3 regions of the Bradyrhizobium sp. WSM1253 genome follow, and region 2 is predicted to be linked to each of the others. Evidence: predicted binding sites of a transcription regulator. Region 2 holds the regulator's gene; each other region holds the start of a gene.
The links. Region 2 encodes PhoB, which activates phosphate uptake and scavenging genes when phosphate is short. Its sites were predicted from a motif close to TGTCATNNANCTGTCAT; they were not measured.

Region 1: a site for PhoB is predicted at 3,230-3,246, ahead of BRA1253DRAFT_RS05780 (DUF47 domain-containing protein). Genes of this name have one in related genera too.
Region 3: a site for PhoB is predicted at 5,335-5,351, ahead of BRA1253DRAFT_RS07730 (DapH/DapD/GlmU-related protein). Genes of this name have one in related genera too.

Annotation. Positions count from the first base shown of each region.
Region 1 covers NZ_JH600073.1:809,247-817,110, forward strand. Annotated here, with positions in the region: gene BRA1253DRAFT_RS05765 (peptide chain release factor 3) at 1-1,048, opposite strand, end outside; gene sugE (quaternary ammonium compound efflux SMR transporter SugE) at 1,211-1,525, shown strand; gene BRA1253DRAFT_RS05775 (inorganic phosphate transporter) at 1,518-2,525, opposite strand; gene BRA1253DRAFT_RS05780 (DUF47 domain-containing protein) at 2,541-3,185, opposite strand; gene BRA1253DRAFT_RS05785 (branched-chain amino acid ABC transporter permease) at 3,344-4,312, opposite strand; gene BRA1253DRAFT_RS05790 (branched-chain amino acid ABC transporter permease) at 4,314-5,177, opposite strand; gene BRA1253DRAFT_RS05795 (ABC transporter substrate-binding protein) at 5,250-6,473, opposite strand; gene BRA1253DRAFT_RS05800 (ABC transporter ATP-binding protein) at 6,507-7,253, opposite strand; gene BRA1253DRAFT_RS05805 (ABC transporter ATP-binding protein) at 7,246-7,864, opposite strand, start outside.
Region 2 covers NZ_JH600073.1:4,265,550-4,273,413, forward strand. Annotated here, with positions in the region: gene BRA1253DRAFT_RS21730 (aspartate aminotransferase family protein) at 1-117, opposite strand, end outside; gene BRA1253DRAFT_RS21735 (GcrA family cell cycle regulator) at 573-1,085, shown strand; gene phoB (phosphate regulon transcriptional regulator PhoB) at 1,305-2,012, opposite strand; gene phoU (phosphate signaling complex protein PhoU) at 2,036-2,752, opposite strand; gene pstB (phosphate ABC transporter ATP-binding protein PstB) at 2,764-3,585, opposite strand; gene pstA (phosphate ABC transporter permease PstA) at 3,582-4,427, opposite strand; gene pstC (phosphate ABC transporter permease subunit PstC) at 4,432-5,421, opposite strand; gene pstS (phosphate ABC transporter substrate-binding protein PstS) at 5,521-6,534, opposite strand; gene BRA1253DRAFT_RS21770 (ATP-binding protein) at 6,678-7,864, opposite strand, start outside.
Region 3 covers NZ_JH600073.1:1,206,268-1,214,131, forward strand. Annotated here, with positions in the region: gene BRA1253DRAFT_RS07700 (phasin family protein) at 1-433, opposite strand, end outside; partial or broken gene BRA1253DRAFT_RS46145 (hypothetical protein) at 1,296-1,574, opposite strand; gene BRA1253DRAFT_RS07710 (hypothetical protein) at 1,807-2,088, shown strand; gene BRA1253DRAFT_RS07715 (response regulator transcription factor) at 2,101-2,847, opposite strand; gene BRA1253DRAFT_RS07720 (H-NS family nucleoid-associated regulatory protein) at 3,816-4,157, shown strand; gene BRA1253DRAFT_RS07725 (hypothetical protein) at 4,217-4,447, opposite strand; gene BRA1253DRAFT_RS07730 (DapH/DapD/GlmU-related protein) at 4,618-5,157, opposite strand; partial or broken gene BRA1253DRAFT_RS45090 (aliphatic sulfonates ABC transporter substrate-binding protein) at 5,693-5,842, shown strand; gene BRA1253DRAFT_RS40430 (hypothetical protein) at 5,952-6,410, opposite strand; gene BRA1253DRAFT_RS07740 (hypothetical protein) at 6,400-6,981, opposite strand; gene BRA1253DRAFT_RS07745 (hypothetical protein) at 7,011-7,646, opposite strand.

The DNA.
Region 1 (7,864 bases), 3.5 Mb from region 2:
TCGACAGCGGCATGCTCTTGCCGGTGCGCACGAGCTTCGCCTTCATGCCGCGGCTGAGCTTGCCGGAGCAGAGGCGGGCGAAGGCGATACGGTCGCGATGGTTGGGATCCATGTTGGCCTGGATCTTGAACACGAAGGCGCTCATGCGCGGGTCGGTGGCTTCGACCTTGCGCTGGTCGCTCTCCTGCGCGCGCGGCTCGGGCGCGAACTTGCCGAGGCCTTGCAGCAGGTCGCCGACGCCGAAATTGCGTAGCGCGCTGCCGAAATAGACCGGCGTCAGATGGCCCTCGCGAAACGCTTCGAGCTCGAACGGCTTTGAAGCCGCGGTGACGAGCTCGAGTTCGTCCTTGACCGCTGACACGTCGAGATTGGCGTTGAGCTTGGCGAGCTCGGCGATCTCGATCTGCTGCGCCGCGCCGGTCTTGGCACCGCCGCCTTCGAGCAGGCGCACGCCGCCATTGACGACGTCATAGGTGCCGAGGAACTCGCGGCCGCGGCCGACAGGCCAGGTCATTGGCGTGGTATCGAGCGCCAGCGTCTTCTCGATCTCGTCCAGGAGCTCGAAGACGTCGCGGCTCTCGCGGTCCATCTTGTTGATGAAGGTGATGATCGGGATGTCCCGGAGACGACACACCTCGAACAGCTTTCGGGTGCGCGCCTCGATGCCCTTGGCGGCGTCGATCACCATGACGGCGGAATCGACCGCCGTGAGCGTGCGATAGGTGTCTTCCGAAAAGTCCTCGTGGCCCGGCGTGTCCAGCAGATTGAAAACGAGGCCCTCGAACTCGAAGGTCATGACCGAGGTCACGACCGAGATGCCGCGCTCGCGCTCGATCTTCATCCAGTCCGAACGCGTGTTGCGGCGCTCGCCCTTGGCCTTGACCTGGCCGGCCAGATTGATGGCGCCACCGAACAGCAGCAGCTTTTCGGTCAGCGTGGTCTTGCCGGCGTCCGGATGCGAGATGATCGCAAAGGTACGCCGCCGCGACACTTCAGCGGCAAGCGAGGAACGGGCCGTCGATTCGGCTGTGGTGGCGATGTCGGACATTGCGGCAGCGTTTGGCAGGGAAAATGAGCCTGATCAAGCCTCATCTGGTGATTGCGGAGCCTTCCGGCCAGCCCCATATCGGGCTTGTTTGGGAGGGACGGCCTTCCCTTCCTATCGGCACGCCAGTCGCGGGGACGACCCTGCCTTGAATGGAGGGTCGTCATGGCCTGGAGCATCCTGTTCGTCGCCGGTCTGCTGGAGGTCTCCTGGGCGATCGGCCTCAAATACACCGAGGGGTTCAGCAAGCTCGTTCCGTCGGTCCTCACGCTCGGCGCCATGGCCGGCAGCATCCTCCTGCTCGGGCTCGCCCTCAAATCGCTGCCGATTGGAACCGCTTATGCAGTCTGGACCGGCATCGGCGCGGTCGGTACCGCGACGCTCGGCATCATCCTGTTCGGCGAGCCGGCCACCGCGTTCCGCCTCGCCAGCATCGGGCTGATCGTCGCCGGGATCGTCGGGCTGAAGCTGGTTACTTGACGAAGAGCTTGACCGCCCACCAGGAGAGCGCGGCTACGATGGCCGAGGCCGGCATGGTGATCACCCAGGCATAGACGATCGAGCTGGCGACGTTCCAGCGCACCGCCGAGAGGCGGCGGGCGGCGCCGACGCCGACAATGGCCCCGGTGATGGTGTGGGTGGTCGAGACGGGAACGCCGAGGAAGGTCGCCATGAACAGGGTCGCGGCACCGCCGGTCTCGGCGCAAAAGCCCTGCATCGGGGTCAACTTGGTGATGCGCAGGCCCATAGTGCGAACGATGCGCCAGCCGCCCATCAGCGTCCCCATCGCCATCGCGGCCTGGCACGAGAGCACCACCCAGAAGGGGACGAAGAATTCGCCGCCGAGCTGGCCCTGCGAATAGAGCAGCACGGCGATGATGCCCATGGTCTTCTGCGCGTCGTTGCCCCCATGGCCGAGCGAATAGAGCGAGGCGGAGGCGAATTGCAGGATGCGGAAGGCGCGATCGACGGCAAAGGGCGTGGAGCGTACCGAGGCCCAGGAGACGATCGCGACCAGCACCATCGCGAGCAGGAAGCCGACCAGCGGAGACAGCACGATGGCGATCACCGTCTTGGACAATCCGCTCCAGACCGCCGCCGAAAGGCCGGCTTTGGCCACACCGGCACCAAACAAGCCGCCGATCAATGCATGAGACGAGGACGACGGGATGCCGAGCGCCCATGTCACCAGGTTCCAGACGATGGCGCCGACGAGCGCGGCGAAGATCACCTGAGCATCCACGATCGCGGGATCGATGATGCCGGTGCCGATGGTCTGGGCGACGTGGAGCCCGAACACCATGAAGGCAACGAAATTGAAGAACGCGGCCCAGAACACCGCGTATTGCGGCCGCAGCACGCGGGTCGAGACGATGGTCGCAATCGAATTGGCGGCGTCGTGCAGGCCGTTCAGGAAGTCGAACAGCAGCGCGACGGCGATCAATCCGACCAGGACGGGAAGACCCAACGCAACATCCACGGCGTGGCCCCTGCCCTAAACTTGCTCGATGACGATGCTGTTGATCTCGTTCGCGACGTCGTCGAAGCGATCGGCGACTTTCTCGAGATGGTCGTAGATTTCCGCGCCGACGATGAAATCCATCGCGTTGCCGTCGCGATGCTTGAGGAAAAGTTCCTTCAGCCCGATATCATGGAGATCGTCGACGCGGCCTTCCAGCTTGCCCAGCTCTTCGGTGATCGCAGTCAGCATGGCCACGTTCTGACCGATCTTCTGCATCAACGGCAGCGCACGGCCGACCAGATTGGCGCATTCGATCAGTAGCCCGCCGATCTCCCGCATCGGCGGCTCGAAGCTGCGGACCTCGAACAGCATCACGGCCTTGGCGGTCTGCTGCATCTGGTCGATGGCGTCGTCCATCGAGGTGATCAGGTTCTTGATGTCGCCGCGGTCGAACGGGGTGATGAAGGTGCGACGCACCGCCGTCAGCACCTCACGGGTGATATTGTCCGCATCGTTCTCGAACTGGTTGACGCGCTGGCAATAGACCGGCGTCTCCTCGCCCCCGTTGAGCATGCTCTGGAGCGCGATCGAACCCTGGATCACGGTCTGGGCGTGGCGGTCGAACAGGTCGAAGAACCGTTCTTCCTTGGGCAGGAAAGAGCGAAACAATCGCATCATGGGAGAGAAACTACCGGTTGGATAATGGCCTGGCCAAAGGGGGCCGTCATGAAACTGTCATAGACCATTTTCGATCCACGCGCGTGCCACCTCACGCCCGTGGAGCCGGATCATCCACCGCTTTCGCGAGTCAACACATCTTCCATTAGATCAATGACTTACAGCGACCGGCGGAAGTAATGCGCGATTTCGCCGATGACACCACGGCGGAAGGTGAGCACGCAGATCACGAAGATCGAGCCCTGGATCACGGTCACCCACTGCCCGAACCCCGCCAGATATTGCTGCATGGCGATGATCACGAAGGCACCGACCACGGGACCGAACACGGTTCCTAGACCACCGACCAGCGTCATCAGCACGACTTCGCCCGACATTGACCAGTGCACGTCGGTGAGCGAGGCGTTCTGCGCCACGAAGACTTTCAGCGCACCGGCAAAGCCGGCCAGCGTGCCCGACAGGACGAAAGCCAGGAACTTGTACTGATCGGTGCGGTAACCCAGCGAGATCGCGCGCGGCTCGTTCTCGCGGATCGCCTTGAGGACTTCGCCGAAGGGCGAGTTGATGATGCGGAAGATCAGCAGGAAGCCGGCGAGGAAGCCGACCAGAACCACGTAATAGAGCACGGTCGGCTTGGTCAGATCGAACACGCCGAACATGCGTCCTTGCGGGATGCCCTGGATGCCGTCTTCGCCATGGGTGAACGGCGCCTGGAGGTAGATGAAGTACAGAAGCTGCGACAGCGCCAGCGTGATCATCGAGAAATAGATGCCCTGGCGCCGGATCGAGATATAGCCCGTGATGAGCGAGAGCACGAAGGCACCGGCGACGCCGACGAGGATGCCGAGCTCCGGCGGCAGCGCCCAGACCTTCAGAGCATGCGCGCTGCAATAGCCGGCCGTGCCTAAGAACATCGCATGACCGAAGGACAGCAAACCGCCATAGCCGATCAGCAGGTTGAAGGCGCAGGCGAGCAGCGCGAAGCACAGTGCCTGCATCACGAAGAACGGGTAGACTCCCGTGAATGGCACCGAAGCCAGCAGCAGCGCCATCACCACGAACACGATCATCTCGTCGCGGATCGCGCGCGGGGTTACCGGCAGCGTGTCGTCCGTCAAGGCTGTCATATCAGGCCGCCCTTCCCGTCAATCCCGTTGGCTTCACCAAGAGCACCAGCACCATCAGCACGAACACGACGGTGTTGGAGGCCTCGGGGTAGAAATATTTGGTCATGCCCTCGATCACACCGAGCGCAAAGCCGGTGATGATGGAGCCCATGATCGATCCCATGCCGCCGATCACGACCACCGCGAACACCACGATGATCAGGTCGGCGCCCATCAGCGGCCGCACCTGGTTGATCGGCGCCGAGAGCACGCCAGCAAGCGCGGCCAGGCCGACACCCAAACCATAGGTCAGCGTGATCATGCGCGGCACGTTGACGCCGAAAGCGCGCACCAGCGTCGGGTTTTCAGTCGCGGCACGCAAATAGGCGCCGAGCCGCGTCTTCTCGATCAGGAACCAGGTCGCAACACACACGATCAGCGAGAAGATGACGACCCAGCCGCGATAGATGGGCAGGAACATGAAGCCGAGATTCATGCCGCCCTTGAGCTGGTCCGGAATGGCGTAAGGCATGCCGGAGGAGCCGAAATAGTTCTGGAACACGCCCTGCACGATCAGCGCAATGCCGAAGGTCAGGAGCAGGCCGTAGAGATGATCGAGCCCCGTCAGCCATTGCAGCATGGTCCGTTCCAGGATCATGCCGAAGATGCCGACGATGATCGGGGCAAGCAGTAACGCCCACCAGTAGTTGATGCCGCCGATGTTCAGCAGGAAGTAGGCGACGAACGCGCCCATCATGTAGAGCGCGCCATGGGCGAAATTGATGATGTTGAGCATGCCGAAGATCACGGCAAGCCCGAGACTGAGCAGCGCGTAGAACGAGCCGTTGATCAGTCCCACCAGTAGCTGAGCGTAAAGAGCCTGCATCGATCCCGCACCCGGTCCCTTCGGCGTTCCCTGAAAGTCGCCCGCAGGCCTGATGGCCTGCGGGCGGTTATCTTACTTCTTCAAGAGCGCGCACTTGCTCTCGGACAGCGGCGTGAAGGCCTGGTCGCCCGGCACCGTGCCGACCAGCTTGTAGAAGTCCCACGGTCCCTTGGACTCGGAGGGCTTCTTCACCTCGAACAGATAGGCATTGTGGATGGTGCGACCGTTGGGCTGGATCTCGCCCTTGCCGAACAGATCGTCTTCCGTCGGCATCGACTTCATCTTCTCGACGACCTTGGCGCCGTCGTGCGGGTTGCCGCCGAGCGCTTCCAGTGCCTTGAAATAGTGACGCACGCCCGCATAGACGCCGGCCTGCACCATGGTCGGCGGTGCGTTGTTCTTCATCTTCTCGGCGAAGCGCTTGGAGAACGCCCGGGTCTGGTCGTTCATGTCCCAGTAGAAGGTCTCGGTGAAGTTGAGGCCTTGAGCGGTCTCGAGCCCGATCGCCTTGACGTCAGTCAGGAACAGCAGCAGCGCCGCGAGCTTCTGGCCGCCCTTGACGATGCCGAACTCGGCCGCCTGCTTGATCGTGTTGGTGGTGTCGCCGCCCGCATTGGCAAGGCCGATGATCTTGGCCTTGGAGGCCTGCGCCTGGAGCAGGAAGGACGAGAAGTCCGGCGTGTTCAGCGGGTGCTTGACGCCGCCGACCACCTTGCCGCCATTGGCCGTAACGACAGCGGTGGTGTCGCGCTCCAGCGCCGCGCCAAAGGCGTAGTCCGCGGTCAGAAAGAACCAGGTGTCGCCGCCAGCCTTCACCAGCGCCTGGCCGGTGGTGTGGGCCAGCATGTAGGTGTCGTAGGTCCAGTGCACCGTGTTGGGCGAGCACTGCGCGTTGGTCAAATCCGAGGTCGCCGCGCCCGAGTTGATGTAGACGCCGTTCTTTTCCTTGACGACGTTGTTGACCGCAAGCGCCACGCCGGAATTCGGCACGTCGACGATGACGTCGACCTTGTCGACGTCAAACCATTGCCGCGCGATCGCGGTGCCGATGTCGGGCTTGTTCTGGTGATCACCCGAGATGATGTCGATCTTCCAGCCCTTCGCAGCCAGGCCGGAATCTTCAATGGCCATCTGCGCGGCGAGCGTCGAGCCCGGTCCGCCGAGGTCGGCATAGAGCCCGGACTGATCGGACAGCGCGCCGATCTTGACGGTCTTGTCCTGCGCGAAGGCTGCACCGGTGGCGGTCACGGCCAGCGCCGTGCCGAGCAGAAACGACGCAATCGACTTTGTCATCATGCTACTTCCCTATGAATCTTCTTGTTGGCAGTTCTAGACGCCGAGATAGGTGTGGAGCTTGTCCATGTTGGCGGCAAGCTCCGCATTGGAAAATCCGTCAATGATCTTGCCGTGCTCGACCACGTAATAGCGGTCGGCGACGGTGGATGCGAACCGGAAGTTCTGCTCGACCAGGAGGATCGTAAAACCCTCTTTCTTGAGCCGCGCAATGGTGTGGCCGATCTGCTGGATGATGACGGGCGCGAGACCCTCGGTCGGCTCGTCCAGCATCAGGAAGTTCGCACCGGTGCGCAGGATGCGCGCGATCGCGAGCATCTGCTGCTCGCCGCCGGAAAGTTTGGTTCCCTGGCTGTTGAGCCGTTCCTTCAGGTTCGGAAACAGATCGAAGATCTGCTCGAGCGGCAATCCGCCGGGACGCACCACCGGTGGCAACAGCAGGTTCTCCCGGACATCGAGGCTGGAGAAAATTCCGCGCTCTTCCGGGCAGAACGCGATTCCCATCCGCGCGATCTTGTCCGAGGTCGTGCGGATGATGTCCTGGTTGTTGAACTTCACCGAGCCGGTGCGCTTGCCGATGATGCCCATGATCGACTTCAGCGTGGTGGTCTTGCCGGCGCCGTTACGCCCGAGCAGGGTGACGACCTCGCCCGCGTTCACGTCGAAGTTGATCCCGTGCAGGATGTGGGACTCGCCGTACCAGGCTTCCAGGTTGCGGACCTGGAGGAGGTTGCCGCCGCTCGCAGTCTTTGCGGGAGCGTCCGCCGTTGCCGTCTCAGCCATGACCGGCTCCCAGATAGGCTTCCTTGACGCGTTCGTCCTTGGTCAGCTCGCTGTAATGGCCTTGCGCGAGCACCTGCCCGCGCGTCAACACGGTGATGATGTCGGAGAGATTGGCCACGACGCTCAGATTATGCTCGACCATCAGGATGGTGTATTTCGCGGAGATGCGCTTGATCAGCGCCGCGATCTTGTCGATGTCCTCGTGGCCCATGCCGGCCATCGGCTCGTCCAGCAGCATCATCTCCGGGTCGAGCGCGAGCGTGGTTGCGATCTCCAGTGCGCGCTTGCGCCCGTAGGGCATCTCGACCGCGGGCGTATTGGAAAACTCGCTGAGGCCGACATCGTTCAACAGCTCGCGCGCGCGATCGTTGAATTGGTTGAGCACGGACTTTGAGCGCCAGAAATCGAAGGAGCTGCCGTGCTGGCGCTGAAGCGCGACGCGGACGTTTTCCAGCGCGGTGAGATGGGGAAATACGGCCGAGATCTGGAACGAGCGAACCAGCCCCAGGCGGGCCACGTCGGCGGGCGCCATCGCGGTGATGTCCTGCCCCTTGTACAGGATTTTTCCGGCAGACGGTTTGAGGAACTTGGTCAAAAGATTGAAACACGTC
Region 2 (7,864 bases):
GAAATCGAGATAGCGCTCGCCATTGGTCGCGATCAGCCAGCAGCCTTCGCCACGCTCGAAACCGAGGTCGGACCTGGCGAAAACGGGGAGCAAATGCGGCGCTGCGCTGTTAGTCATGACGGTCACTTGAATGTTGCGGACGGTGTAAGCGTGCATTACGCAACGCACCATCGACCGGCCCGGAAAACGAAACGTGCCGCCTCTTGAGGGCGGCACGTGCGACTATCTTAGGCCTGGTGAAACGGGTGTCAATGCCGCCCGGAAAGCCTCGCGAAACGCTGAATCCGTAGTCTTGCGGTGCCGATTTTGCGGGATTTAGCCACGGAACATGTGGAAGCGAGTCGGCGGACTCTTGCGCGGGAGTCACGCCATATTGTAGCGTTTGGATTGTCAGATACGACATCTCGTGCAGTGGTTCTGATCTTTAAGTCCTTATGTACCGGCGTAAACGTTCGGGCGTTCAAGACGCGCCCGGCGAGCCTTAAGGGATTCTGGCGGCACGGGTTTTTGAAGGCTTAGGCATTCGCTGCGAGGCCCCAGGATGGCTGGCGCGCAGCGAGGGAAAGGGTGCAATGACGGTTTTGACCTGGTCCGATGATCGCGTCGAGCAGCTGAAAAAGCTCTGGGAGGCCGGACTTTCGGCCAGCCAGATCGCGGCGGAGCTCGGCAATGTGACCCGCAATGCCGTGATCGGCAAAGTGCACAGGCTCGGTCTTTCGGGCCGCGCCAAGAGCCCATCATCGGCAGCGCCCCGGCCGCGCAAGGCGCGCCCCGCGCAGCACATGATGCGGGTGAGCCGCCCGATCTCGCGCGGCAACACCGCGCTGGCGCAGGCCTTCGAGGTCGAGGCTGAGCCGGATCCGGTCACCTACGACAACGTGGTGCCGATGAGCCAGCGGCTGTCGCTGCTCGAATTGAACGAGGCGACCTGCCACTGGCCGGTCGGCGATCCCTCGAGCCCGGACTTCTTCTTCTGCGGTGGACGGGCGCTGTCCGGCCTGCCCTATTGCGCCCAGCACTCGCGTGTTGCGTACCAGCCGGCGTCGGATCGGCGCCGCGCACCGGTGAAGCCGGGTCCGCGGTAATCACGGCAAGTCGTCGCGCAAAGACAGTTCAATAATTTCAGTGTCGTCCTGGCGAAAGCCAGGACCCATACTCCGAGCACGCAGTAGTCGTGCGAAAGGGGTAACTCGGAGTCTTCGCCAAACCACTCCCTGTGGTTATGGGTCCCGGATCAGCGCTCGCTTGTCCGGGACGACATCGGAGAATGCAGGGACAGCTCGCCAACAAACAAGCCTGCAACCCTACACCTGCTCCGCCTTCGCAAACCGATCATCCAGCGCGTAGCCGGCGCCGCGGACGGTGCGGATCGGGTCTTGCTCGCGGCCGAGATTGAGCAGCTTGCGCAGGCGGCCGATATGCACGTCGACGGTACGCTCGTCGATATAGATGTCGCGGCCCCAGACGCTGTCGAGCAGTTGCTCGCGCGAGAACACCCGGCCCGGGTGCTCCAGGAAGAACTCCAGCAGGCGATATTCGGTCGGACCGAGATCGATCGGCCGGCCTGAGCGCGCCACGCGGCGCTTGTCGCGGTCGAGCTCGATGTCGCCAAAAGCAAGCACGGTGGCGAGCCGCTCGGGGCTCGCGCGCCGCAGCAGGCCCTTCACGCGCGCCAGCAGCTCCGGCACCGAGAACGGCTTGACGATGTAATCGTCGGCGCCGGTCGCAAGACCCCGCACCCGCTCGCTCTCCTCGCCGCGCGCGGTGAGCATGATGATCGGGAGCTGCTTGGTCTCGGGACGGGTGCGAAGCCGGCGGCACAGTTCGATGCCTGACAGGCCCGGCAGCATCCAGTCGAGCACGATCAGATCGGGGATGTGCTCCTTGAGGCGGGTGTCGGCGTCGTCGCCGCGCATCACCGTCTCGACGTCATAGCCGTCGCCTTCGAGGTTGTAGCGGAGAAGCTCGGTCAGGGCTTCCTCGTCCTCAACCACCATAATGCGTGCGCCCATCGGGTCGTCGCTCCCTTAAGTCTTCAGGTGTTCGGTACCGTGTTGGCGAAGGTCGTCATGTCGCCCTTCGGCCGCTTGTCGGTGATCGCCTGGCCCTCGATCATGTAGAACACGGTCTCGGCGATGTTGGTGGCGTGGTCGCCGATCCGCTCAATGTTCTTGGCGCAGAACATCAGGTGAATACAGAACGAGATGTTGCGCGGATCCTCCATCATGTAGGTGAGGAGCTCGCGGAACAGCGAGGTGCAGATGGCGTCGACTTCCTCGTCGCCCTTCCACACCGCCATCGCCGCCGGCAAATCATGCGCGGCATAGGCGTCCAGCACCGACTTGACCTGCTGCTGCACGAGGTCGGTCATGTGCTCGAGGCCGCGGAACAGCTTGAGCGGATGGAAGTCCGTCTCCAGCGCCGCGACGCGCTTGCCCATGTTCTTGGCGAGGTCGCCGATGCGCTCGAGATCGGTCGCGACGCGCATGGCGCCGACGATCTCGCGCAGATCGACCGCCATCGGCTGGCGGCGGGCGATGGTGAGCACCGCACGCTCCTCGATGCGCTTCTGCAGCGCGTCGAGCTCGGTGTCGATGGCGACGACGCGCTGGCCGAGCGGGACGTCGCGGCGGATCAGCGCGTCGACGGACTCGACGATCATGCGCTCGGCGATGCCGCCCATCTCGGCGACCAGGCGGGTGAGTTCCTGGAGGTCGGTGTCGAAAGCCTTTGCGGTATGTTCGGAAGCCATGTCGCGTCTCCTCAGCCGAACCGGCCGGTGATGTAATCCTGCGTGCGCCGGTCGGTCGGCGACGTGAAGATCTTGCTGGTGTCGTCGAACTCGATCAGCTCGCCGAGATACATGAAGGCGGTCTTGTCGGAGACGCGCGCCGCCTGCTGCATGTTGTGGGTGACGATCGCGATCGTGTAATCCTCGGACAGCTCCTGGATCAGCTCCTCGACCTTGGCGGTCGAGATCGGGTCGAGCGCCGAACAGGGTTCGTCGAACAGGATCACCTCGGGCCGCACCGCGACGGTGCGGGCGATGCAGAGGCGCTGCTGCTGGCCGCCGGAGAGCGACAGGCCGGAGGCGTTGAGCTTGTCCTTGACCTCGTTCCACAGCGCGCCGCCGCGCAGCGCCTTCTCGACGCGGCCGTCCATTTCGGACTTCGAGATCTTCTCATACAGGCGGATGCCGAACGCGATGTTCTCGTAGATCGTCATCGGGAACGGCGTCGGCTTCTGGAACACCATGCCGACGCGGGCGCGCAGCAAATTGAGGTCCAGCTTGCCGTCGAGGATGTTGGTCTGGTCGAGCATCAGCTGACCAGTGGCGCGCTGGCCGGGATAGAGGTCGTACATCCGGTTGAAGATGCGCAGCAGGGTCGACTTGCCGCAGCCCGACGGACCGATGAACGCCGTGACGCGATTGGCGCCCAGCGTCAGGTTGATGTTCTTCAGCGCGTGGTGCTCGCCGTAATAGAAGTTCAGGTTGCGCACGGTCACCTTCGGGGGCGCCTCCGGCAGCACCGGCGCGTGGGGCAGCCCACCGGCCGCGCTCATCGATACGGAAAGATCACTCATTTTGCGGTCCTCTCGGCGCCAAGGATGCGCGCGCCAATATTAAGGGCAAGAACGGTCAGGGTGATGAGCAGCGCCCCGCTCCAGGCCAATTGCTTCCAATAGGCATAGGGGCTCTGCACGAAGTTGTTGATGGTGACAGGCAGGTTCGCCATCGTCTTATTCAGGCCGAGGCTGAAGAACTGGTTCGACAGCGCGGTGAACAGCAGCGGCGCAGTTTCACCGGCGACGCGAGCGGTTGCGAGCAGCACGCCGGTGATGAGGCCGGAGCGCGCGGCGCGATAGGCGATCCGCTTGATCACCAGCGAACGCGGCAGGCCGAGCGCCGAGGCCGCCTCGCGCAGCGCGTTCGGCACCAGCAGCAGCATGTCCTCGGTCGTGCGCAGCACCACCGGGATCACGATGACCGCGAGCGCGAGCGAGCCTGCGATCGCCGAGAAGCCGCGCATCGGCACCACCACCGCGCCGTAGATGAACAGGCCGATGATGATCGAGGGCGCCGAGAGCAGGATATCGTTGATGAAGCGGATCACCGAGGTCAGCCGGTCATTGCGGCCGTATTCGGCGAGATAGGTGCCGGCGAACATGCCGAGCGGCGCGCCGATGCCGACGCCGATCACGGTCATGATCAGCGAGCCGACGATGGCGTTGAGCAGGCCGCCCTCGTTCGATCCGGGAGGCGGCGTGTTCTCGGTGAACAGCTGGACATTGAGTCCCGCCAGTCCATTGTAGAGCAGCGTGATCAGGATCAGCGCGAGCCAGGTGACGCCGAAGGCCGTTGCGGCGATGCAGAGCCCGCGAACGACGATGTCCTTGCGGCGGCGGCGTGAATAGATCGGATTCATGGCGCTAGTTCCCCGCCTTCTTTTCCAGCCGCATCAGCATCAGCCGCGCCGCTGCAAGCACGAAGAAGGTCAGCACGAACAGCAGGAGACCGAGCAGGATCAGGCCGGACTGGTGCAGGCCGTCGCTCTCGGCGAACTCGGATGCGATCGCCGCCGAGATCGTGGTGCCCGGCGCGAAGATCGACGACGAGATCCGGAACGAGTTGCCGATGATGAAGGTCACCGCCATGGTCTCGCCGAGCGCCCGGCCCAGCGCCAGCATGACGCCGCCGATGACGCCGACGCGGGTGTAGGGGATCACCACGCTGCGGACGACTTCCCAGGTGGTGCAGCCGACGCCGTAGGCGGCTTCCTTCAGCACCGGAGGCACGGTCTTGAACACGTCGACTGAGATCGAGGTGATGAAGGGCAGCACCATGATGGCGAGGATCAGCGCGGCATTGAACAGGCTGAGATAGGACGGGGGACCTGCGAAGATCGCGCCCAGCACGGGCACGCCGTCGAAGATCTTGATCATGAAGGGCTGGAACGTGTTGGCGAGGAACGGACCCAACACGAAGAAGCCCCACATGCCGTAGATGATCGAGGGGATGCCGGCGAGCAGCTCGATCGCCATGCCGATCGGGCGGCGCAGCCATTGCGGGCAGAGCTCGGTGAGGAAGATCGCAATGCCGAGACCCACGGGAATGGCGATCAGCATCGCGATGAAGGAGGTGACGAGCGTGCCGTACATTGGCCCGAGCGCGCCGAGCACCGGCGGATCGGCCGACGGCGCCCAGCGCTGCGTCCACAGGAACGAGACCCCGAATTCCTTCATCGCCGGGAAGGCGCCGACGATCAGCGAAATGATAATGCCGCCGAGGATCAGAAGCACCGAGATCGCGGAGAGCCGCGTGATCCAGTAGAAGGTAACGTCGCCGAGCTTGAACGCGCTCAAGGCCTTGGCGCGATCATACGGTCCGGCGTCGTCGATTACATCGCTCTGAACGGCCATCTCTGCCACGCCGATCCCCTGTACTAAATAGCATACGTTTTTTTGTTGGTCCGTGCCCCGGATGCGGCGCATCGCATCCGGGGCACGAGCGTCGCGAAGCTAGCTCTTGATTTCGGCAGCCCAGGTCTTCTCGATCAGCTGAACGACCGGGTCCGGCATCGGGATGTAGTCGAGCTCTTCAGCCGCCTTGCCGCCGTTCTTGAAGGCCCAGCGGAAGAACTTGATGGCTTCCTGCGAGGCCGCCTTGTCGGTGGCGTCCTTGTGCATCAGGATGAACGTCGCCGCCGTGATCGGCCAGGACTTCTCGCCGGGCTGGTCGGTCAGGATGACGTAGTAGCCGGGAGCCTTGGCCCAGTCGGCGTTGGAGGCGGCCGCCTGGAACGCTTCGACGGTGGGCTGCACCGGCTTGCCGGCCTTGTTGACGAGGCCGGTGTAGGTCAGCTTGTTCTGCTTGGCATAGGCGTACTCGACGTAGCCGATCGAGTTCTTGGTCTGGCTGATATTGCCCGATACGCCTTCATTGCCCTTGGCGCCGACGCCGACCGGCCACTCGACCGCGGTACCCTCACCGACCTTGCTCTTCCAGTCCGCGCTGGCCTTGGCGAGGTAGTTGGTGAAGTTGAAGGTGGTGCCAGAGCCGTCCGAACGGCGGACCACGGTGATGGCCTCCGAGGGCAGCTTCACGTTCGGGTTGAGCTTCTTGATCGCGGCGTCATCCCATTTGGTGATCTTGCCGAGATAGATGCTGGCCAGCGTCTCGCCGTCGAACACCATCTCGCCGGGCTTCACGCCCTCGATGTTGACGACGGGAACGATGGCACCCATCACCATCGGCCACTGGACGAGGCCGTCCTTCTCGAGCTGCTCGGCCTTGAGCGGCGCGTCGCTGGCGCCGAAGGTCACGGTCTTGGCCTGGATCTGCTTGATGCCGCCGCCGGAGCCGATCGACTGGTAGTTCAGACCGTTGCCGGTCTCCTTCTTATAGGCGTCAGCCCATTTGGAATAGATCGGGAACGGGAACGTCGCACCGGCACCGGTGATATCGGCAGCAAAGGCCGCCGTCGTCGATGCGGCGACGATGCCAGCAGCGACGAGTGTTTTGAGGAAATTCATGCTGGTCTCCATACAGGGGAGCGAAGCGCCATCCGCGCCCGATCGCGCTCCCCGTGCCGCCCCTTTAGGAGCGGACAGCTGAGCTTTTACGAAGGTTTGGTGACAGTCGGATGACAGCGTTAAGCAGCTGAAATCGCTGGAATTTAGCTCAGAGCCGCAGGCTTGCCCTGGGGGAAACAGGCGGTGAAAGTGGCGCCCTGTTTGGGCACGCTTTCGATCAAAAGCCGGCCGCGATGGCGGTTAAGAATATGTTTCACCAGGGATAATCCGAGGCCGGTGCCGCCCTGCGAGCGGCTGTCGCCGACATCGACCCGGTAGAACCGTTCGGTTAGCCGCGGCAGGTGCTCCGGCGCGATGCCGGGGCCGAAATCCCGGACCAGGACCCGGATTTCCTGAGTTCCATCAGGGGCGGCGCCTGGCATCAGCGACACGATGACGCGACCGCCCGCGGCGCCGTATTTGAGCGCGTTCTCGATCAAATTCTCGAACAGGCGGAGCAGCTCCTCGCGGTCCCCCGCGATCAGTACCGGGGTCTCAGGGAGCTGGGTCTCGACCTCGACCTGGCGTTCCCGCGCCAGCGGCTCGAGCCCGTCGGCGACCTGCAAGATGATCGGCAGCAGGTCGACCAGGGTGTCGGGCCGCACATGGGCGGACAGTTCCACCCGCGACAGCGACAGCAGATCGTCGATCAGGCGCGCCATCCGGGTGGCCTGGTTGTGCATGATGCCGAGGAAGCGCTCGCGCGCCTTGGGATCGTCCTTGGCCTGGCCCTGGAGCGTGTCGATGAAGCCGGACAGCGCGGCCAGCGGCGTGCGCAGCTCGTGGCTGGCATTGGCGACGAAATCGGCCCGCATCTCCTCGACCCGACGCAGCGGCGTCTGGTCGTGGAAGGTCATCAGCATGCATTTGTCGGCGCCGCCGAAGGTGGTCGGCACCGGCACCGGCGTGATGGTCAGCTCCATCCAGCGATCGACCGGGACATGGTCGAGATAGGTCGCGCGCCGCGGCTCGGTGGTCGCGATCGACTCGCGCAGCGCCGTGATGATCTCGGGCGAGCGCAGCGCGAACTGGGCAAGCTCATTCCGGCGCAGCGCCGGCGCGAGCTGGGCGGCAGCAGCGTTGAGATGGATGACGCGGCCGGCGCGGTCGAGCAGCACCGCGGGATCGGGCATGCCGGCGACCACCGCGGCGACCGCCGCGCTCTCGACCGGATTGACGCGGCGGGTCTCTTCGCGCGAGGCGGCAGTATCGTGCAGGCGCCACGGGATCAGCGCTGCGGCCGCGACGCAGAAGAACACTGCGATGGCATGCAGTGCCGACAATTCGCCCA
Region 3 (7,864 bases), 3.1 Mb from region 2:
TCGTCTCGATCGCAACTTTCTGCGCGAGCTCCCAAAGCTCCCGATTCTGTGCGGAGACAACTTCGAAAGCCTCGCGGCTTCGGGCGGTCGAAAGATGCACGATATCCAGCAGCGACCTGGTCTCAGCGAGCCGGGATAAAAACTCCAGGGTGGCGCTGGTATTGTCTTTGGAAATCTCGATGACCTTGGCGCCGTAATCAACGGCCCCTCTGGCGTTCATAGAGCAGGCTTCACGGAGAATGTCGCTGATCTCCTCGGAAGTCGCTTTCATGCTCGCGATATTTTTCTTGGTCTGTGCGGCGCCCTGCTCGGCGAAGCCACGGAGGAGTTCCTGGAAATTCAAAAGCGGCAAATCGAACCTTGGTTTTGCACCATTCGCGTTCTCATTCACCGGATCGGCCTGCGTTTCGACTTTCACATTGGCATCATTCACGAGCTTTCATCCTTTCAAGCGAAACTAGTTAGTAGATTGAAGACCCCCCGCTCCCCGCACGTACTGCGCCAGAAAACTAGCGCCCCTGTTCTCGGCGTGACGGGATGCTGCTGCGGATGAACCGCTCGCCCCCCGCCGAGCCAAATATGATCGATTAAATTCGAACCATCCGTTCGCTTTCGGACTCTCGCTGAATAATTTGATGGGTTGCGACCAGGCGGAGCAGGCATAAGCTTTAAATCTGCGACGTTGCAGGGTGGCGCTCTGAGCTCGCGCGCCGTCCGAGATAGCCCGACCGGCGCAGCTCGCGCTGATGGTTCTCTTCTCGATCCACTCGGTCCCTGAGACTCTCAAGTTCCGCGAGTTGGGAGGCAAGCGCTTCGAGACGCTGGCGAAGAACAGCAGCGGGGTTGTCCACTCGAGCGCAGATTTTCATGTGAGGTCTCCTGGCAATATGTCCGCGAGAATTCCGCCAGCTTCGATGGTGGGCAAAAAAATATGCAATCAGAGAAAAACGCGACTAACATTCGGATGCTGCGTTGCCGATAACGATGCGGCGGCGCGTTAATAGAGTACTCATGTGCCCAGGCGCGGCACGCTCCATTGGGCCAGGCTGCTCAGCATGCAACAACAGCGGGTCGAACCGTTGTTAATGCTCGGAGCGGGTTGCGCTCGAAAGTCGAGTGGCGGCTCGCTCGCACTCGGGCTTGTGCCTCCGCTCGTCGTCTTCTTCATCTGCACAATCGACCCCTCCATATGCGGTCGGATCTCCGGAGTTCCCTCCCGTCGCGAAAGGTCCTTTGCCACCGGCCGCTCCGCCGGATCCGCCGCCACTGCCGGATGGCCCTCCAGCAGCAGATGCCCCTCCACGCCGCCCCCCAGGTCCGCCACCGCCTCCAGGTGCCCCGCCGCCAGAGGACCCCGACGCTGCAGAGGACGGGCGGTCGTTGTCGAGGAACGACTGGCCCCTGTCGTCGCCATGCGTTGCTCCGTTCTGTCCGCCTGAACGCGCGATGGCCGTCGAGGTCAGCGAGGTCGACAGCAGCAGCGTCATGACGGGGGGTGTCACGGCCGCGAATCTTCCGCAGGTTTTTAGGAACGCCCGCCGGTCGTCATCTTCATTGCCACTTTGGCTCACGATGCGCTCCCCTTGATTTAAATTTGCTTTATTCCTATTATATATTAAATAGACTTTCAACCAGAATTTTGTTTGAAAGATGGAGATTACGAAGCGTGCGCCGCCAGCAGATTGCCAGCATTTCCATGGCCTCGGGCTTGCTCGCCCCGGCGCCGGGAAACCCCAATCTGGAGTGTCAAACTAATATTTAATATGCATATATCTGATTCGCTTGATTAAGGGCGCCGCACGACGGATGATTGCCACGCCACTGCAATTTCACCGGCCCATCGAAAACATGGAGATCTGGAGCGCGAGCGGCGATGGCTTCTCGTTTGTGATCAGCCTGGAGAGCCCTACCGGTCCAGGCTTTCACGGACGCTCCGGATACCTGGCGAGTTGGCGACCACTCTACGAGAACAATGGCGCGATCAAGATCAGCGGGTCGCCCTTCCGAACATTGGCTGAGGCCGAAGGAGCCTGCCGAAACATGGCCGAGCATCTGCGCGCCGCAACCGATGCTCACCGCCCAGCATGATGCGGTGTCCAGCTAACGCGTACCTTCCGGAAGGACATTGCTTCGCTTAACGTCCTCGTCGTTTCGAACCGCCGAATCCTGCTGTAGTAGGCCGGAAGAGGCGAGTTCACGTGCGGCCGCATGTTTCCCGTTTTGCGAAATTGCAAATGCCGCGAGAACTGTTCGATTGCTGATATCGAGCTTCTGGAAGATGTGGTGAAGGTGGACTTTGATCGTACCATCGGTAATGCTCAGGAAACGCCCAATCTCCTTGTTCGATAGCCCCTCCGATACAAGTCTCATGATCTGCCGCTCCCGGTCGGTCAGCTGCGTCGGAGCCTTTTCCTCGCCGGTGTGAGACTCCCCACGGACCTCGCCACCTGTGCACGGCGACCGCGATGCCGGTCCCTGGCGTTCCGCAACCTTCCTCAGGGTCGCGACCAGCATCTCCGGCTCAGCATCCCTCGTGAGGACGAGGCAGGCGCGGCCCGCGGCCAGCGTCTGCAACCTTTGATCGCCGGCCTTTTCAGCGAAGAAAATGACCCGGGTACCTTGGCCAGCGGTGTTTGCGATAGCCAGAATGTCCGGTCGACTGATACTGGGCATTGCAATATCGACCAGTGCAATATCGGGCACCAGAAGTCGGATGGCCCCAATGCAGCTTGCAGTATCGCCGCAGGCGGCCACGATCGCAAAATCACGCTGCGCCGCAAGGACGCTGCTGATTCCCTGCAAGACGATCGGGTGCCGATCCGCGATGACGACTCTGATGCGGCGCATGCTTCCCCTGCCTATCCCTGATACCCCGCGCGGCAGTTTTTATTCCTGCATTCACCTCAAGACGCGCGGGAAGCACAACCAATCCGTTCTGCCAAAACGCCGCACTGTCGATTCGTCGCGGCGCGTATCGGCAACGCATGATGGCCACACCACTGTAACTCGCTTTGAGAATGCATGCAGCACCGTAGGATTGCGGTCCTCCACGGAAAATCCGAAGCAGCCGATTCATCTACAAAACAGCGCCTTCTCGGCTGGCCATGATCTGCAAAACTCTCCCGCAGATCTGGCGGTCCAGTATGTGGCTGCCTTGTCAGGATTGGTTAACCGCCATCAAGCTCATCACCGACCACTTATTACGAACGATATATAGTCACATTCATGATTCAAATCTAACATTCGACAAACTTGACCGGAGCGAGGCGGCTGAAAAGCCTCGACCCATAACACGGAGGAGGCTCAAAAAGTAAGACTATTCATCCAACATCAATATGAGGAGTGGAAATTTTCTAACCATTAATCAGACGTCTCGAACGATAACGGCTGCTTCGGCAGGGGCACCGATGAAAACCTGGTCAGCAAAGTTCGGCCGACATTTTCGTTAACCCGGCAAACTTCAATCTGCGGTCACGGGTCATCGCTGGTAATGAGTAGGTGGTCACATGTATTCTTCGGCTGTTTTGCGGCAAACGCATGAATCTCTGATCGTTCAATTCACTGAATTGCAGAATTTACGTAGTCGTGTGTCGATGGCCGAGCAGCGCTTGCTCGGCCCGATGCGAAGGGTCCGCCGGCGGAGACCGGCTGGGAGGCGACCGGCCGGTCGAAGGCACAGGCCCGGCTGGTAGCCCCAAGAAGTACCGCACTGCACACTAGAGTTCTGTGGGCAGGCCGATCAGGCTTGCCCGACGGGGCTTCGACCTGATAAGCCCCCCTCCTATTTCAAATCGGAAGTAGTGGGGACGGCTTCCATGGGGAACGACGAGTGGGCATCCGCGGCCACAGCCGAGCTGTGGCGGCTTTACGATGAAGTGACGACTGTTCTTAGTCGGAGAATGATTGCGGAAAAAGCCAAGCTCGAAGAGCGGCTTCGCAGGATCGAGGGAACTTCCGGGGCCCCCAACGGCGAACGTGCGCGCCGCCCCTACCCGCCAGTGCTGCCGAAGTATCAAAATCCGAAAAACCCGTCCGAGACCTGGTCCGGTCGTGGCAAGCAACCCCGCTGGTTGAAGGCGCAGCTCCGAGCCGGCAAGAAGCTGGACGATTTGTTGATCAACCGTTCATCCAGCCGCAAGCGCCGCCGCACCGGTTGAGCCCCGCGACGGTCGCGACGCCGTAGACACCGCTATGGCGCGGCTGTCCACAGCAACATCTAGCGATCGCGATCCTCTTTATTGTTCGGACTGCCGTCACCGCCGCCGTTGCCGTAGCCATTGTTGCCGTGCACAATATGACCGCCTGAACTGGCTATCGCGGCTGAAGTAAGAGAGGTGGACAGCAACAGCGTCATGGCAGGAGGGGTGACGGCGGCAAATTTTCCGCAGCTCTTCAAGAACTCACGACGATCTTCGCCGTCGGTATCAAGATGGGTCATGGGGATCATCCTGCAACAGCCAGCCCTCAATTAAATGGTACGTCAAACTAGCGAAAGAGCAACTTAAATTTGTTAATGCAGTAATTTATTCCTCAGCTTGCTCGTTGATACTTGCCATTAAATCGGCGGCGACCGGAGTTGCGGCGAAAATGGAAACTTGGGCCGGCCGCGGATTGCATTTATTTCGACGTTGAGGGCTGCTGAAGGCGCGCAGGACAGCCAAACGCCTTGGCACCTGTAGGAATATCCCTGTTGACCAGTGAATTTGCACCTATGATCGCGCGGTCGCCGATCGTTACACCCATTTGGATCACGGAATTAGGGCCGACATATACTCCATTGCCGATCCAGGTGGGTGCGTAATCGATCGGGTCCCTGCCGAGCGAAATAGAACGATTTACGGTGTTATGTGTGTAGATCTGGACGCCAGCGGAGATGGAGCACCAGTCCCCTATCTGCAAATCTCCCCCCGAGCCATCCAGGATACATCCTGGTCCAATCCAGGTATTTCGTCCGACCTTGACAGACCCCAGAACGAGCGCGTTGTCGTACATCGTGGTGCCCTCGCCGAACCCATACGCTGCGGCGTTATCGTCGCGCTCGGTGAGAAGGTCTCCGATCGGCACCCTCCGATCGAATTGCTTCCTCTTGCGAACTGCGAGAGCCCGCAAAAACTGGCGCGCAAATGCGAGCCATTGATCCACACGGTCATCGGACATTCTGGGATCGCGTAGCATCGGAAGCACCACTTGGTTTGAATTGCCAACTGCCTAACATCGGCAATCCTGACGTACGGCTAATTTGATAAGCGACTTTGGAATGCAATTACAACTTCCTCCCGATGCGCCGCGCCAAATGCAGGTATCGGAGGGCGATATTAGCTTCGGCACGACGTTTGTCGTCAGGCCGACATTATTTCAACCATTTCAATGGCCTACACTTCTTCGCTCCCGCCACACTTGCACAACCGCGACGAATGGACAGTGAGATCCGCTGTCCGCAGTTGACACAGCCTTGGCATTTTGCCATTCGCGAACGCCCTTCCGTCCAGACCGGCGAACCTGCCTGTTCAATATCGAAGCCCCAAGGTCGCGGCTCGAAGCGGTCGCCGCCGTGGCTGCGCCAAACCGGCCTCAGCTCTAACATCTCGGCGTTGGCAACGAACAAGACTACGTTGTAATCCTTCACGTTAATTGGGTTCGTTCTGCGCATTTCGAGCTCCCCTCCTGATGCCGGAGCGCACAAACACCCGGGGGCCTGACGCCGACCATCACCTTTATCGTCGCCTCCGACAGCGCCATCGCCACCAAGCGCGCGGCGGTGCAGGACCTCGTGCAGCGGCTGAACAAGGCGCGGCGGCCGTGGCATTGCGCGCACGCGCGCATTGGCGCGAACCGATCGGCATGAAAACCGGTCCGGACGCCGATCACTGGGCCTGTTCCGCGTGACCAACCGCCTCGGCCGACTTGCGCGGTCTTGGCCCGCGTCCAGCGGGGCGGCATTGCACAGCCCCCTACCGGCTTGCGTCGGAGAGACGACGTCGCAGCAACCTGTCGCGCCGTGCCTGCGCACGCCGCAGATAGCGCTCGACCATTTTGAGGTCGTGAACAAGACCGGCACAGGCGTCTCCTCGCCCTGACGCCACCGGGCCTGAAGCTGGATCAGAGCCGCACGCGGTTGCGCACAGTTGAGCCAGCAGTGCATTGGCCACCGCACGCCCTCGCCTGACCGCAAGTTCGGCCTGCGCGATCGATCGCGCTTGCAGCAAATCGATCCGGCCGAAGGTTGCCTCCATGATCGCCCGGGCGAGTTGCTCGGCGCGCGCGAGCCGATCAGCATCGAGCGCCACTTGCGCGGCGAGGCCATGGCGGCGTGCATTCCGGCTCGCGCGCGCCTTTCCCGACGGGGATCTCGGGCCGGTGCTGAGTTTCGCATTGGCGCGATTGGCGGCGCGTTGACGTTCACTGGTCATCACTTGGCGGCTGCTCCAAACTCGAACCTTCGAGGGTTCCTGTGTTACAATTATTGTCCCGTGCCAGCCGAAGCACTTGATCCTGCGCCTGCATCCGGCGATGTAACGCGATGGCCAACAGCGCCTTGTCGCGGCGCGCGGCCTTCGGTGCTTGCAATTGCTCGAGCTGGATCAAGGTCGGCAAGGAATTGAGCACCGCTTCAGATTCAATGTCGAATTCGGTCAGGCCGGCTTGCTGGAGGATGACAGCAACTTCGGCCTTGGCGTCCGGCTCCCCACGTGACCAGCGCTCCACCAGGGTCACGTGATCGGCGTCGCACATCGCGGGCTGGTGCTGCACAAGCTGCGCATAGAGTACCTCCCGCTGGCGCGTCGCGAGGAAATGGGACGCCGCTCGGCGCAACCTTGGCATCTGCAGGCTGCCATCGGTGAGATCTTCGGCGTACATGTCTTCAACGCGATCGCGCGGCCTGATGGCGGCCTTGATCTGGCGATGGTTCCTGTCGAACTCATCGCGCCGCAGCGGCGCTCCAGAGATTTCAAAGTTTGTTTCGCGAGCCCGTCGTGTCATCGTTGCTCCCCAAAGCACAAAATGTTGAGTTACTTTGCACGGGCTCGTGGAGCCTTCGCCCGATGGAAGCGGCTCCGCTCTTCCAGAGTGATGCTCCGTTCGGCGGCCTTCAATTTAATCAATCGATCGAGCGCCCGATCGAACATCGCATCACATTCACGTTCGAGGTCAAGCTCGCGAGCGAGGACATCATCTGTGAGAACCGCACCCGCCATCATGATCCGAAGTTCCTCGCAAGGTGCACTTAGCCCCAGGGCTCCCGTCGCAAGCATGGCCAGCAATTCAGCCCGAATTGCCTTGCTCCGGCCTTTGGCGGTCTTGAACTTCGCTCTCGGGCAGCGGTCTCTGAGGTGATGCGCGCTAGGAGCGTCGATCAAGTGAAGCGCCCGCTCTAGCTCATCCTCGGTCGTGATCTTGGCGAGCAGCTGGAGAAAGGCCGACAGCGCATGAAAGCGGTCATACCCTTCGTGCCGCGGATTGAACCGCGCGCCCGTTATGCGAACGCAGAGAAAACGCTGGTAGCGCTGCTTGCGCCAGAGACACTTTGCCATTGTCAGCACACAGTCCTCTTGATCCACCCCGCACGGCACGTATTTACTTGTCAGCTCTTCAACGATGCGCTCAAAATCGACCGGATCTTCGCCGTCCAGAAGCAAGATAGGCATGTTCCATCTCCTGACTGATATTGCAGGCTTGGGCTCTCACCCGTCACTGAGATGCGCTGCTGCAGATTGTCGAACGCCACAGTTGCTGGAGTGGCCGAGCAATTCGCTTAGATCAGACCATCGATGCTTGATCAGGGCGGCCGCGCGCAGGTCGAATTGTGGGCGCTACCACGACCTGCGAGGTCGTCCCGAAAAAATATGCAGGCAATTGAATTTTG